4 regions of the Bacillus sp. CGMCC 1.60114 genome follow, and region 1 is predicted to be linked to each of the others. Evidence: riboswitches for the same ligand, from Rfam matches in the RefSeq annotation. Region 1 holds a riboswitch; each other region holds the start of a gene.
What was found. Region 1 has a riboswitch for S-adenosylmethionine ahead of ACFQZ1_RS02485 (methionine ABC transporter ATP-binding protein). Riboswitches for the same ligand answer to the same signal wherever they lie in the genome.

Region 1 (3,213 bases):
CCATCTGCTAGTGCTTTATTAGGTGTTGTATAGTCAGAAAACTCAACTAACTTAATTTGAATTCCTTCTTTTTCAGCTTTCTTTTTGAGAATATTCCATGATTCTCCATCCGTTCCTGTTACACCAATGCGAACGACTTTTTCCTTCGCTGCTGCTTCTTTTGAATCCTTACCACAACCACTTAATACCGATACACTCACAACCGCCGACAATGCAAATGCTAATAATTTTTTCATTTCATTTCCCTCTTTTCTTATTCTGTTTTATGATCTACGTAAAAATCTCTTCGCAAAATAGTTTCCTAAGTTTTGTGCAACTTGCACAAGAAGAATTAATAATACAACTGTTACAAACATCACGGATGTATCAAAACGCTGATAACCATATGTCATCGACAAGTCGCCAAGACCACCACCGCCAACAAGACCGGCAACTGCTGAAAATTCGATTAACGCAACTGTCATAAACGTAATCCCTAAAATTAATGGGGCTAACGCTTCTGGAACGAGAATCTCAAAAACAATTCTTAGCGGAGAAGCCCCCATCGCTTGAGCTGCCTCAATAACTCCTTTCGGAACAGAAACAAGATTTGTTTCTACCATCCTTGCAATTCCAATAGAAGCAACGAGCGTCATTGGAAAAATCGCAGCAGCCGTTCCAATCGTTGTTCCAATAACAGCACGCGTCACAGGACTAAGAGCTACTAAAAAGATAATGAACGGAATAGGACGAATCGTATTAATAACAATATTAAGGATAGAAAAGACCAGTTTATTTTCTAAAAAATTACCTTTTCTTGTCACATATAAAAGTAAACCTAGAGGTATACCAAGAATTGTAGCGAATATAAGGGTAGCAATAACCATTAATACCGTATCTCCAGTCGCATCTACAATCCGTGGCCAAAATGTACTCCAATCAACTCGCATGACTTTCAACCTCCCTCAACTGAACTTGCAAGCGCAGATGATGAATTGCCTTCTGAATTTCTTTTGACTCCCCTTGTAATTCAACGAGAAGATTTCCAAATAAAATGCCTTGTAGTTCAATAATATTTCCATAGAGTACATTTACATCAACGTTATAATGTTTGGCAATATAAGATAATAGCGGCTGTCCTGTTGCTTCACCAGTAAATGTTATACGATAAATGAGGCCTCCACTTTGAATTTTAGCAATCACGCTCTCTGGTAAGTGATCATTAATAACAGACCTTACAAAGTTTTGCGTCGTTTTTGTTTTTGGGCTTGTAAACACATCGAAAATCGTGCCTTCTTCAATCACCTTTCCCTTTTCCATAACAGCAACCCGGTGGCAAATTTCTTTTACAACTTGCATCTCATGTGTAATGAGAAGAATCGTAACTTTATATTCTTTATTTACCTTTTTTAAAAGATTTAAAATTTCTGACGTTGTCTCTGGATCCAATGCTGATGTAGCTTCATCACAAATTAGTACATCTGGGTATGTAGCAAGTGCTCTTGCGATGCCAACGCGCTGTTTCTGTCCTCCAGATAATTGCTCTGGATAATAATTCGCCTTATCTTCTAACCCGACAAATTGTAATAATTCTGTTACTCGCCTTTTAATTTCATTCTTTGGTAACTTCGCTAATTTGAGCGGATAAGCAATATTTCCATACACAGTTCGTGAACTGAACAAATTAAAGCTTTGAAAGATCATCCCAATCCTTTGACGCAACTGTCGTAACTCTTTTGTCGATAACAATGTAATGTCTTTCCCATCAATGGACACAATACCTGATGTTGGATGCTCTAACATATTGACTAAACGTAATAGTGTACTTTTCCCAGCGCCACTAAAACCGATAATACCGAAAATTTCACCTTGCTCAATCGTTAAGGATACATCTTCTACCGCATGTACAGATTGACCGCTCGACTCATACACTTTACTCACTCTGTCGAATGAAATCATCCTATTCCCTCCTATTCTCTGTAACAACCTGAAGTCATTCTTAAGGCAAATAAAAAATGCCCTTCTTCTTATCCAATTTCATAAGAAGAAGGGCATTTGAATATGCGCACTCACATCTTCTTATCTTTCAAGCTTCAAAAAGCTTGCTGGAATTAGCACGGTATTCAAAAGAATCCGTTGCTGAGGTATCATAGGGCCAGTCCCTCCACCTCTCTGGATAAGAATTCATATCGATTTAGTTGTCATTTAATTAGTTTTCATTATAAAACTCTGAAAAGTAAGAGTCAACAAAAAAATTAAACTTTTCAGTTTTAATTTAATGTAAATTTCTTTATCTCACATTTTTCTAAAAGGAAAACTCCCCAAAATAATGGAATAATTAAACGAATACAAAATCGAAACTGGGGGCTGTAACTGAAATGAAAACTGCTCTTTTACTCGTTGATATCCAAAATGATTATTTTCCAAACGGAAAAATGGAACTGCGCAATGCTAGCGAAGCGTGCGAATATGCAAAACGCATACTTCAACATTTCCGTGAAACAAATCAGCCTATTTTTCATATCCAACATGTTTCCACTCGCGAAAATGCAACATTTTTTCTTCCAAATACAGAAGGCGTACACATTCATGAGAATGTTCGTCCTTTGCAGCACGAAACAGTCATACTGAAGCATTATCCAAATAGCTTTCGAGAAACTTCATTATTACAGGAATTACAAGATTTACAAATCGAGCAAGTCGTTATATGCGGTATGATGACACATATGTGCATTGATGCTACAGTACGAGCCGCCTTTGATTTTGGCTTTACATGTACAGTAATACACGATGCGTGTGCAACGAAAGACTTAATCTTTAAAAATGTGTCTATTCCAGCTGTATATATTCACAATACAATTCTAGCTTCCTTAAATGAAGTGTATGCTGAGTTAATTAGCACAGAAGAGTTTATAAAGCGCGAAAAATCCCTTTAGACTTAATGAGGATATTAAAAAAACCTACTTCGACACAAAAAGAAAATAATTACCCATCATACATGGTTAATTGGGACAAACACCCTTTCAAATTACAATATAAATTCGTATTCTAGCACATTTTTAATTCCTATAACTCTATATTCTTATCAAGATGCACAAAAAGAAACACCGCCTTCAGCGAGCAAACTGAAAGCGGTGTCTTCTTGTCTAATCATAGATTTTCCTTCAAGTTGTATTATACAGGAAATATGTGAAATTTATACAGAGAAATACTACAAAATATAATATATTTTCT
Region 2 (3,213 bases), on a different contig from region 1:
GAAGTATCCCTTCTTTTACTGCACCTAATCTTTCAATAGCGCGCTGTGCCTTTTCATTCCGAGCATCTGTTTTAATTTGCACACGTATCATGCCTAGCTCTTCAAATGCATATCGAAGCATCATATATTTACACTCTGTGTTTACACTTGTTCTTTGCACGCTTGGACTATACCAAGTATGTCCGAGTTCTGTTGTTTTGTGTTTCTTTGATATGTTGTATAACCGTGTCGTTCCCACAATCTCATTAGTCGTTTGATCAATCACAATAAACGGAAGGTCAACTCCCCTTTTATACTTTTCTACTGACTCTTCAACTAATCTTTCCATATCTTCCAAACAATCCATTTTTGTTATTAAATATGTCCAAATGTCTGGATGTTTTTCAATAATAGAATACAATGAACTTGAATCATTTATAGATAATAATTGCAATCTTGCCTGATCATATACAATCTCCACAGGACATTCCTCATTTCTTTCTGTCTCAACTATATAATAATACTAATTTTGTTAATTTTCAAAATAATAATCCTCAGACATTTTTCGTCTGAGGATACCTTTTCTTTATTCTCCTTGCTTTTTCCCATTCTCAAACTCTTGTTTAATGTTTTCTAACAATGTTTCCTCCGTAATTAAATGATAAGCAGTTAGTGCTAACGCCTTTGCTCCAATGATTAATGCTTCATCTCCTCTTGCAGAGCGTGCTGCTTCTCGAAATGCATCTGTATGTGCAACTAAATCGTCACGTCCAATTTTAATGTAAGGATGAATTGTCGGAATGACTTGGCTAACATTTCCTGCATCGGTAGAACCAATGCCTACCCGTTCATCACGATGAACCCCTTCTCCTAAGCTTTCTAGTTCTTCGGCAACTATCGCATTAAAAGATTGATTAATTACTAAATTATCAATCTCATTTTGAAATTGTTCAATCTTTACTGTTGTACCAGTGGCAAGAGCTGCCCCCTGTGCAATATTACGTATCTTTTCTGTAATTTCGGTGCAGCGTTTTCTCGTTTTTGCTCGAATAAAGAAACGAGCTGATGCATAATCCGGGATAATATTGGGCGCTTTTCCTCCATCTGTAATAATCCCATGAATACGCACGTCTGTAGGTAATTGTTGACGAAGTGCATTAATACTATTAAACAATTGAATAACAGCATCTAATGCATTAATTCCTGCTTCTGGAGATGCAGCAGCATGAGCTGGCTTGCCGTAAAAATGAAAATCTAGTGGATCCAATGCAAGGGATGGACTAGTTGTTGCTGTTTTACCGCTTGGATGAATCATAAGAGCTGCATCAATTTCTTTAAATAAACCTGCTTTTACATAGCTTCCTTTTGCACTTCCATTTGGTCCTCCTTCTTCTGCTGGTGTACCAAACACAACAACTTCTCCGCCAATCTCTTCAATAACTTCTGACAATGCAATTGCAGCTGCTGTACTAATTACCCCAATTAAATTATGTCCGCAAGCATGACCTAGGCCTGGAAGTGCATCATATTCTGCTAAAAAAGCGATTGAAGGTCCTTTTTTTCCAGAACTTTTTCTTGCAATAAAACCAGTTTCATGTCCAGCGATATGATGCTGAAGCTGAAAACCAGCACTTCCTAGCAATAAACTAAGCGTTTTTGATGCAAAGAACTCCTGATTCCCTATCTCTGGATTATCATGAATAGCATGACTCGTTTTCACATAAATCTCTTTTTTCTCCTCAATACTTTGTACAATTTTATTCCGATGTGTAGTAATTTGTAAAACTCCCATTTTTCATTCCCCTTTCAATATGTTAAATAAAAAAACCTCTTTCTAAAAGATAGAAAGAGGCCTTAAAGTATACACAATAAATCTATGCCATCTTTCTTATCTTTCAAGCCTTGCACTTGCTGGAATTGGCACAGTATTCATAATGAATCCGCTGCCGAGGCTTCAAAGGGCCAGTCCCTCCACCTCTCATGATAAGAAATTATTAGTATTCATATTGGATTATATTGAATTTTCTTAATTCTAATTTTATTACAAATAAAACAGTTAATGCAAGAAATTTTTTAATACTTGATATTTTTTTGAAATACGATAAATAATCAAGGATATATATCAGCGACATTTTATTCAAAAAAATTAAAATTATTTTATTTTTATATATAATTATTAAAGGAAGGTGTAAAAATGAGAATTGGACTGACTATAAATACAATGTATCAACCTGAAAAAACAAATCATTCAACCGTTGTGGAAAATGATAAAAATAATCTCTCTACTAATAAAGTTAAAGACAACAAACAAGATGATTTTATTAAATTTGATATTCGATTATCTGATAAAGAAACAAAAAAACCTAACCATAAGTTTACTGAAGTAGATTTATGGAAGATGTTAAAAGACAAAGGTGTGCCATCATGGATTATTTTAGAGATTCTAAAAAAATTCCATTTAGAAAAAGACAAGGAACCTAATAATGCTACAATCAACTCTTCTAATACATCTGAATCTGTAAATGAAACTAGATTAAATGAAGTAATATAACTTAAACGCTATCTTAAATATATGGGTTTAAGTTACATCATTTAGAATGACAAAAGGAATCCTTATGGGTTCCTTTTCTCTATGCATCAATCTCATCTTGTGTGATTCCTATATAAAGTTTCGTCACTTCCTGGGAAGCATAATTAAAGATTGTCATTTGATACACCACATCTTTTGTCCTCTTATCTTCGTTTGTTTCACAGTCGCAAGTCCATCGATTCGTCAACTTCCTCAGCTGTATGTACACAATATAGCAATAACAATCCATATATGGTGAAGTATGTTAGCCATGCCATACGATCACTCCTTATCATTTACTATCTCTTCAGTTAATTCATATGTACTATTAGTTTAACTATCATGTTTAAATGAAGATATTCATTTTCCTTACATATGCCTTACAATGTTGTAATGCCCAATCATATCCAAATGTCCATTTTGCTATATTCACGTTTACTATATAATTTTTACAAAACAAAAAAGAAGAGCGCCAGTTTCCGCAAGCACTCTTCTTTGGGATTTGGATTACGATATTCCTTTTAACGAAAGTTAAGAGGTACAAGCAGTATATGCTTGTCCTTTTCGAAATGTGAAAGATAGCTGCATCTACCTATTCCACCACCAATGAACTCACATCTCGTATAAGCTCAACAAGAAGCATAAGCTTGGAGTGCTTTTAACTC
Region 3 (3,213 bases), on a different contig from region 1:
CATTTAGCGAACGTTTTATGGGGAGCTGACATCGACGTTTATACAGAATTTTTACGATAAGGAATGGTAGAATGATCGATTGGACAGGGAATGAAGCTGTAGCTGCAGTTAGAGATCAAAATAAAACGGTACTATACGTGTATACACCAATGTGCGGTACGTGTCAACTTGCTAAAAAAATGTTAACGGTTGTTGAAGCCGCATTACCCCATTTGGAAATCGGGATGTTGAATGTAAATTATGCACCGCATTTTGCGCGGGAGTATGAAATTGAAAGTGTTCCGTGTTTACTTATATTTGAGAAGAATCAACTTGTGAAGAAAATCTATGCATTTCAATCTGTAGAATATTTATATATAGAATTACAATAGGCGGCAAATATTTTGCCGCCTCGACATATTTCTTGGGAAATATAAGCAACAGATTGCTTTTCGTACAACTTTTGTCGAGAGAAAGATACAGGAGAGCTCGTTATAGAAATGGAATGGTATTATATAGAACGTGATATGAGGAGGGTGACGGAGATGAAATTATATTCACTGCTTCAATCATTTGTAACATATGCCAATACGCAATATCATTTAGAGCCGCTACTGCCGCAATTTGAAAGGGCTGTTTGTTTTATTTTTCAAGATGAGCGTTATTCATTGAAGATTTCAAGAGAGAAAATTGAGCTTACGAATGGTGTACTGGGAACGGAAGAACTTGTTTGTTTTCATGAAGCTGATTTGCAGTTATTGATTACAGGACAAGTTCGCTTGCAGTCACTGTTACGTCGAAAAGCCATTACATATAAAGGGACATACCAAACCATGTTATTATTAGAATCTGTATTTCATATTTGTAAGCCGCTACGAGTAGGTGCGTAAGTTTCAGAAAGTTTATTCTTTGCAAAAATTTCTGTTGACATCTATTTCATGCGTTGATACAATTCAAAACATGAAATAATGAAAACTTCATAACGACAAAATCAGACGAAATTTACATCTGATTTTCTCTTATCAAGAGAGGTGGAGGGACTGTGCCCTATGAAACCCGGCAACCGTCAACTTATGTTGAAATGGTGCCAATTCCTGCAAAGCGAATGCTTTGAGAGATGAGAGGAAAGGATAATAGTAATTTATGTATATAAACCTTTCTGCTCATTTTAAAGCAGAAAGGTTTTTTTGTTGTTTCAGTGTAGGAGGACGCTCAAACGACAAATCGTTTTTATAATCTAGCTCCAGCGGCAAACTCTTCGCGTCTAAGAACCTCCCGCACGAAAAGGTAAAAAGCACCTTTTGTGCGAGAGAACCTTAGCCGGTCAGAGCTGAACGAGCCGCTTACGCTTTTTAACTAAAAAGGGGTGACATCAATGATTGTGTTAGAAAATGTAAAGAAAATATATCGCTCCAAAAACGGCGATGTTACTGCGGTTGATAATGCGAATTTACAAATAGAAAAAGGCGAAATTTTCGGAGTTATCGGATATAGCGGTGCCGGAAAGAGTTCCTTAATTCGCTTGTTTAATCAACTGGAGAAACCGACGTCTGGAAAGATTACTATTGGAGAGCGTGTGATTTCAGCGATCAGAGGAAGAGAACTTCGGGAAGCGCGTCAAGAAATCGGGATGATTTTCCAGCACTTTAACTTACTTTGGTCACGAACTGTTCGTGAAAATATTGCTTTTCCGCTTGAAATTGCTGGAGTGGAAAAAGAGAAAAGAAAACAGCGTGTAGATGAATTGATTCGCCTTGTTGGTTTGGAAGGACGAGGAGATGCGTATCCATCTCAACTAAGTGGTGGACAAAAGCAGCGCGTTGGTATTGCGAGAGCATTAGCAAATAACCCGAAAGTATTATTATGCGATGAAGCAACATCAGCATTAGACCCAGAAACAACAGATCAAATTTTAGATTTGCTTCTCGATATTAATAAACGCCTCGATTTAACGATTGTACTCATTACGCATGAAATGCATGTGATTCAAAAAATTTGTAATCGTGTTGCTGTTATGGAGAAAGGGAAGATTGTTGAAAGCGGCAGCGTTTTAGATGTATTTCGTAATCCGCAGCAAGACATTACAAAGCGCTTCGTTAAGCAAATAACAGATTCTGAAGATGCAGATGAAACAATTGAACATTTAGTAGAGAAGTACCCAGAAGGAAAAGTCGTGAAACTGCAATTTATTGGTGAAGCAGTGGAAAGACCAGTTCTGCAGAAATTAATGAAGAAAGATGGAATTGAAGTGAGCATTCTGCAAGGGAATATTGCTCAAACGACAAACGGGGCGTATGGAAGCTTAATTGTTCATTTAAAAGGTGACGAAGATGTAGTTGCAGAGGCAGTCGCAACAATTCAACAAGAGCAAGTAGAGCTGGAGGTGATTGCACATGGATAATTTGTTTCAAAATGTTGATTGGAACAAAATGCTAGAAGCTACGCAAGATACGTTATACATGACGGTAATTGCTACACTTGCAACGTTTGTATTAGGTCTTATTCTCGGATTAGTACTGTTTCTCACAGGAAAAGATAATCTATGGGAGAACAAGCCAGTTAATATTGTAATTAGCGCGTTTGTAAATATTTTTCGCTCTATTCCGTTTATTATTTTAATCATTTTACTGATTCCATTTACGAAGTTTCTTCTTAATACAATTCTTGGAGCAAGTGCCGCATTGCCAGCATTAATTGTTGGAGCAGCACCGTTCTATGCGAGAATGGTTGAAATTGCGCTTCGTGAAATTGATAAGGGGGTTATTGAAGCATCGAAAGCGATGGGAGCAAAGACGAGTACAATTATCTTAAAAGTACTGATACCAGAATCTTTGCCAGCACTTATTTCGGGTATTACGGTAACGGCAATTGCACTTGTAGGCTATACAGCGATGGCTGGAGTTGTTGGAGCAGGCGGTCTTGGTACACTTGCTTATTTAGAGGGATTCCAACGCAATAATGGCGATGTCACTCTCATGGCAACAATTTTTGTGCTTGTTATTGTATTTATTATTCAAATGTTTGGTGATTTTCTTACAAAGCAACTTGATAAAAGGTAAAGAGAAGTTTAGGGATTATTGGGATAAAGAGTTTTCGTCTAACACGAAAACTCCCTATAGATTTTATATTTTGAATATTGGAAAAAGAAGGGATGTTATAACATGAAGAAGGTATTATTTTCAGCACTTCTTGCTGTATTTGTATTTGCATTAGCTGCTTGTGGCGGCGGTGGAA
Region 4 (3,213 bases), on a different contig from region 1:
TCCCGTTCACAAGGGGGCAATAATTAATGTTCGGTAAAAAATCAACCGCGTGTACATCATGCGGAAAGGAAATTGCAGTACACGAACGTTCTTGGATTTACATACAATATCCGCCAAGCGGTATAACAAATATTCAAAAATATATTGAGCTCGGTGGGGAAGTGTATTGTACTTCTTGTGTTGGAAAATTAGAAAAACAGGAAAGCAACTAAAATGCTAAAAAGGTGATTGCATGAAAATAAGAAATATTGCTTTCATAATTACACTTGTAATCATTTGTTTTTTGGGCGGTACTTCATTTTATAAAAATCACATAGCTCATAAAGTAGAAGCGTATTTATTCTCACAAGGCGACCAGAAAGATGATTTAAAAAGTCTTGAAGTACGGTACGACTTTAAGTTCGGATATACGGTCGATGTTATGTACAAGGATGAACCACATGTTATCTATACGTATCGCTATCAAAAAATTGGAGATACGGCAAGAAAAGGAGTGCTTGCTTATAATAAAACATTACTTGATGACAAATTAGACCCTAACACTTATTCATACAAACATACACATTTTGGGGAGTATTAGGACTCTCGTTTACAACACTACGTCACCGTATGATTTAAATAAAAAAAGCTTTGCGCACATGCGCAAAGCTTTTTTCTTCCTATATTATAGACCAGCTTGCTCTTTTAAAGCTTCGGCTTTGTCTGTACGCTCCCAAGAAAGGTCTACATCAGTACGTCCGAAGTGGCCGTATGCTGCTGTTTGTTTGTAAATTGGGCGACGTAAGTCTAACATTTTGATGATACCAGCTGGGCGAAGATCGAAGTTGCTGCGAATTAGTTCTACTAATACTTCTTCAGATACTTTTCCAGTGCCGAATGTATCAACAGAGATAGATACTGGTTTCGCTACGCCGATTGCGTATGCAAGTTGTACTTCTGCTTTGTCAGCAAGACCTGCTGCTACGATGTTTTTCGCAACGTAACGAGCTGCGTATGCTGCAGAACGGTCAACTTTTGTTGCATCCTTACCAGAGAATGCACCGCCGCCGTGACGAGCGTATCCACCGTAAGTATCTACGATAATTTTACGACCTGTTAAACCAGCATCCCCTTGTGGTCCACCGATAACGAAGCGGCCAGTTGGGTTAATGAAGAATTTTGTATCTTCATCGATTAATTCAGCTGGTACAACTGGTTGAATTACGAATTCTTTTAAGTTGCGATCGATTTGTTCCCAAGAAATCTCTGGATGATGTTGCGTAGAGATTACAATTGTATCAACGCGAACTGGTTTACCGTTTTCATCATACTCAACTGTTACTTGTGTTTTACCGTCTGGACGTAAGTATGGTAATGTATCATCTTTACGAACTTCAGTTAAACGACGAGCTAATTTATGAGCAAGAGAGATTGGAAGCGGCATTAATTCTTTTGTTTCATTACATGCGAAACCAAACATTAAACCTTGGTCGCCTGCACCGATTGCTTCGATCTCTTCGTCAGTCATTTGACCTTCGCGTGCTTCTAACGCTTTGTCAACACCCATTGCGATGTCAGCAGACTGCTCATCGATAGATGTTAAAACTGCACAAGTTTCTGAATCGAAACCGTATTTTGCACGAGTATAACCAATTCCTTTAATTGTTTCACGAACGATTTTTGGAATATCTACATAAGTAGAAGTCGTAATTTCTCCCGCTACCAATACTAAACCAGTTGTTACTGTTGTTTCACAAGCTACACGTGCATTTGCATCTTTTGCTAAGATTGCATCTAAAATTGAATCAGAAATTTGGTCACTAATTTTATCTGGGTGTCCTTCAGTTACAGACTCAGATGTGAACAGATGACGTTTTTTTGTCATGTGGTAAACCTCCCTACAGTAAATGTATATATTGTACGGAACTCATCCTTAATTTGCCACAAACTGCGACATTCATGTATTCTCCCACAAGCGCAAAAGAAAAACCTTTCCTAATTAATAGAGGAAAGGTTGTATTCGCTACTTGCATACTGCTTTTTGCCCTTCGCTCTTATCGTTCGAGACATTACACCTCGCACAGGTTTAAGCACCTATTCACTTGAACTTGTCGTACATACAAGTGAGGTTGCCGGGCTTCATCGGGCCTGTCCCTCCGCCAGCTCGGGATAAGAGAGTATCCGTCCTCAACTATACTAAAGAAATGCTTTTCATTTGTCAATCCAAATACACATATTCCTATAAGTTTTTAACGACAGAAATTTATGGAAAAAAATAATATAATAACACAAACAAAAATAAATAAATAGTATACATTATTTATATGATTGTGTTATACTCTTGGTGGGGATTACGAGAATATTTATAAATTAAACAAAGGATGGTATCTAAATATGAGTACTGTGAATGTCCAAATTGGATTACATGAACTATTAAACGGAAGCAATGCACAGGTTCAATTGAGCGTTCCGCAATTAACGGAAAAAGTATTAATGAGAAAAGAAGGCAGATTAACTTCTACTGGCGCTGTTTCTGTTTCAACAGGAAAATATACAGGACGTTCTCCGAAAGATAAATTTATTGTAGACGAAGCATCTGTTACGGATAAAATTGCTTGGGGTTCTGTAAACCAACCGATTTCTGAAGAGCATTTTAATAAATTATATACAAAAGTATTAGAATACTTAAAAGACAAAGAAGAGCTATTCGTATTCAAAGGATTTGCAGGAGCAGACCACAGCTACCGTCTTCCTCTTCAAGTTATTAATGAATATGCATGGCATAACTTATTCGCACATCAATTATTCATTCGTCCAACTGAGGAAGAATTAAAAAATCATGATGCACAGTTCACAATTGTATCTGCACCAAACTTTAAAGCAGATCCAGAAGTTGACGGCACAAACTCAGAAACATTTATTATCGTTTCATTTGAAAAGCGTATCGTATTAATCGGAGGTACAGAATACGCTGGAGAAATGAAAAAATCAATTTTCTCTATCATGAACTACTTACTTCCAGAACAAGATATTTTTTCTATGCACTGCTCTGCAAACGTAGGTGAAGAAGGCGATGTTGCTTTATTCTTCGGTTTATCAGGAACAGGTAAAACAACATTATCTGCTGATCCGCACCGCAAATTAATCGGTGATGACGAGCATGGTTGGTCTGATAACGGCGTATTCAATATTGAAGGCGGTTGCTATGCAAAATGTGTGAACTTATCTCGCGAG

Region 2: another riboswitch for S-adenosylmethionine. It lies ahead of ACFQZ1_RS15215 (M20 family metallopeptidase); the one in region 1 lies ahead of ACFQZ1_RS02485 (methionine ABC transporter ATP-binding protein).
Region 3: another riboswitch for S-adenosylmethionine. It lies ahead of ACFQZ1_RS00565 (methionine ABC transporter ATP-binding protein); the one in region 1 lies ahead of ACFQZ1_RS02485 (methionine ABC transporter ATP-binding protein).
Region 4: another riboswitch for S-adenosylmethionine. It lies ahead of metK (methionine adenosyltransferase); the one in region 1 lies ahead of ACFQZ1_RS02485 (methionine ABC transporter ATP-binding protein).

What each region holds. Positions count from the first base shown of each region.
Region 1 is NZ_JBHTHG010000005.1:33,801-37,013, reverse strand. Features, by position in the region: gene ACFQZ1_RS02495 (MetQ/NlpA family ABC transporter substrate-binding protein) at 1-236, opposite strand, end outside; gene ACFQZ1_RS02490 (methionine ABC transporter permease) at 264-929, opposite strand; gene ACFQZ1_RS02485 (methionine ABC transporter ATP-binding protein) at 919-1,938, opposite strand; SAM riboswitch class I at 2,056-2,162, opposite strand; gene ACFQZ1_RS02480 (cysteine hydrolase family protein) at 2,358-2,915, shown strand.
Region 2 is NZ_JBHTHG010000107.1:28,714-31,926, forward strand. Features, by position in the region: gene ACFQZ1_RS15210 (GNAT family N-acetyltransferase) at 1-460, opposite strand, end outside; gene ACFQZ1_RS15215 (M20 family metallopeptidase) at 566-1,771, opposite strand; SAM riboswitch class I at 1,865-1,969, opposite strand; gene ACFQZ1_RS15220 (DUF3914 domain-containing protein) at 2,174-2,530, shown strand.
Region 3 is NZ_JBHTHG010000003.1:83,137-86,349, reverse strand. Features, by position in the region: gene ACFQZ1_RS00580 (toprim domain-containing protein) at 1-60, shown strand, start outside; gene ACFQZ1_RS00575 (thioredoxin family protein) at 72-371, shown strand; gene ACFQZ1_RS00570 (hypothetical protein) at 525-869, shown strand; SAM riboswitch class I at 996-1,103, shown strand; gene ACFQZ1_RS00565 (methionine ABC transporter ATP-binding protein) at 1,355-2,380, shown strand; gene ACFQZ1_RS00560 (methionine ABC transporter permease) at 2,373-3,038, shown strand; gene metQ (methionine ABC transporter substrate-binding lipoprotein MetQ) at 3,141-3,213, shown strand, end outside.
Region 4 is NZ_JBHTHG010000108.1:91,641-94,853, reverse strand. Features, by position in the region: gene ACFQZ1_RS16865 (hypothetical protein) at 1-27, shown strand, start outside; gene ACFQZ1_RS16860 (hypothetical protein) at 27-212, shown strand; gene ACFQZ1_RS16855 (DUF3139 domain-containing protein) at 233-580, shown strand; gene metK (methionine adenosyltransferase) at 665-1,864, opposite strand; SAM riboswitch class I at 2,031-2,155, opposite strand; gene pckA (phosphoenolpyruvate carboxykinase (ATP)) at 2,374-3,213, shown strand, end outside.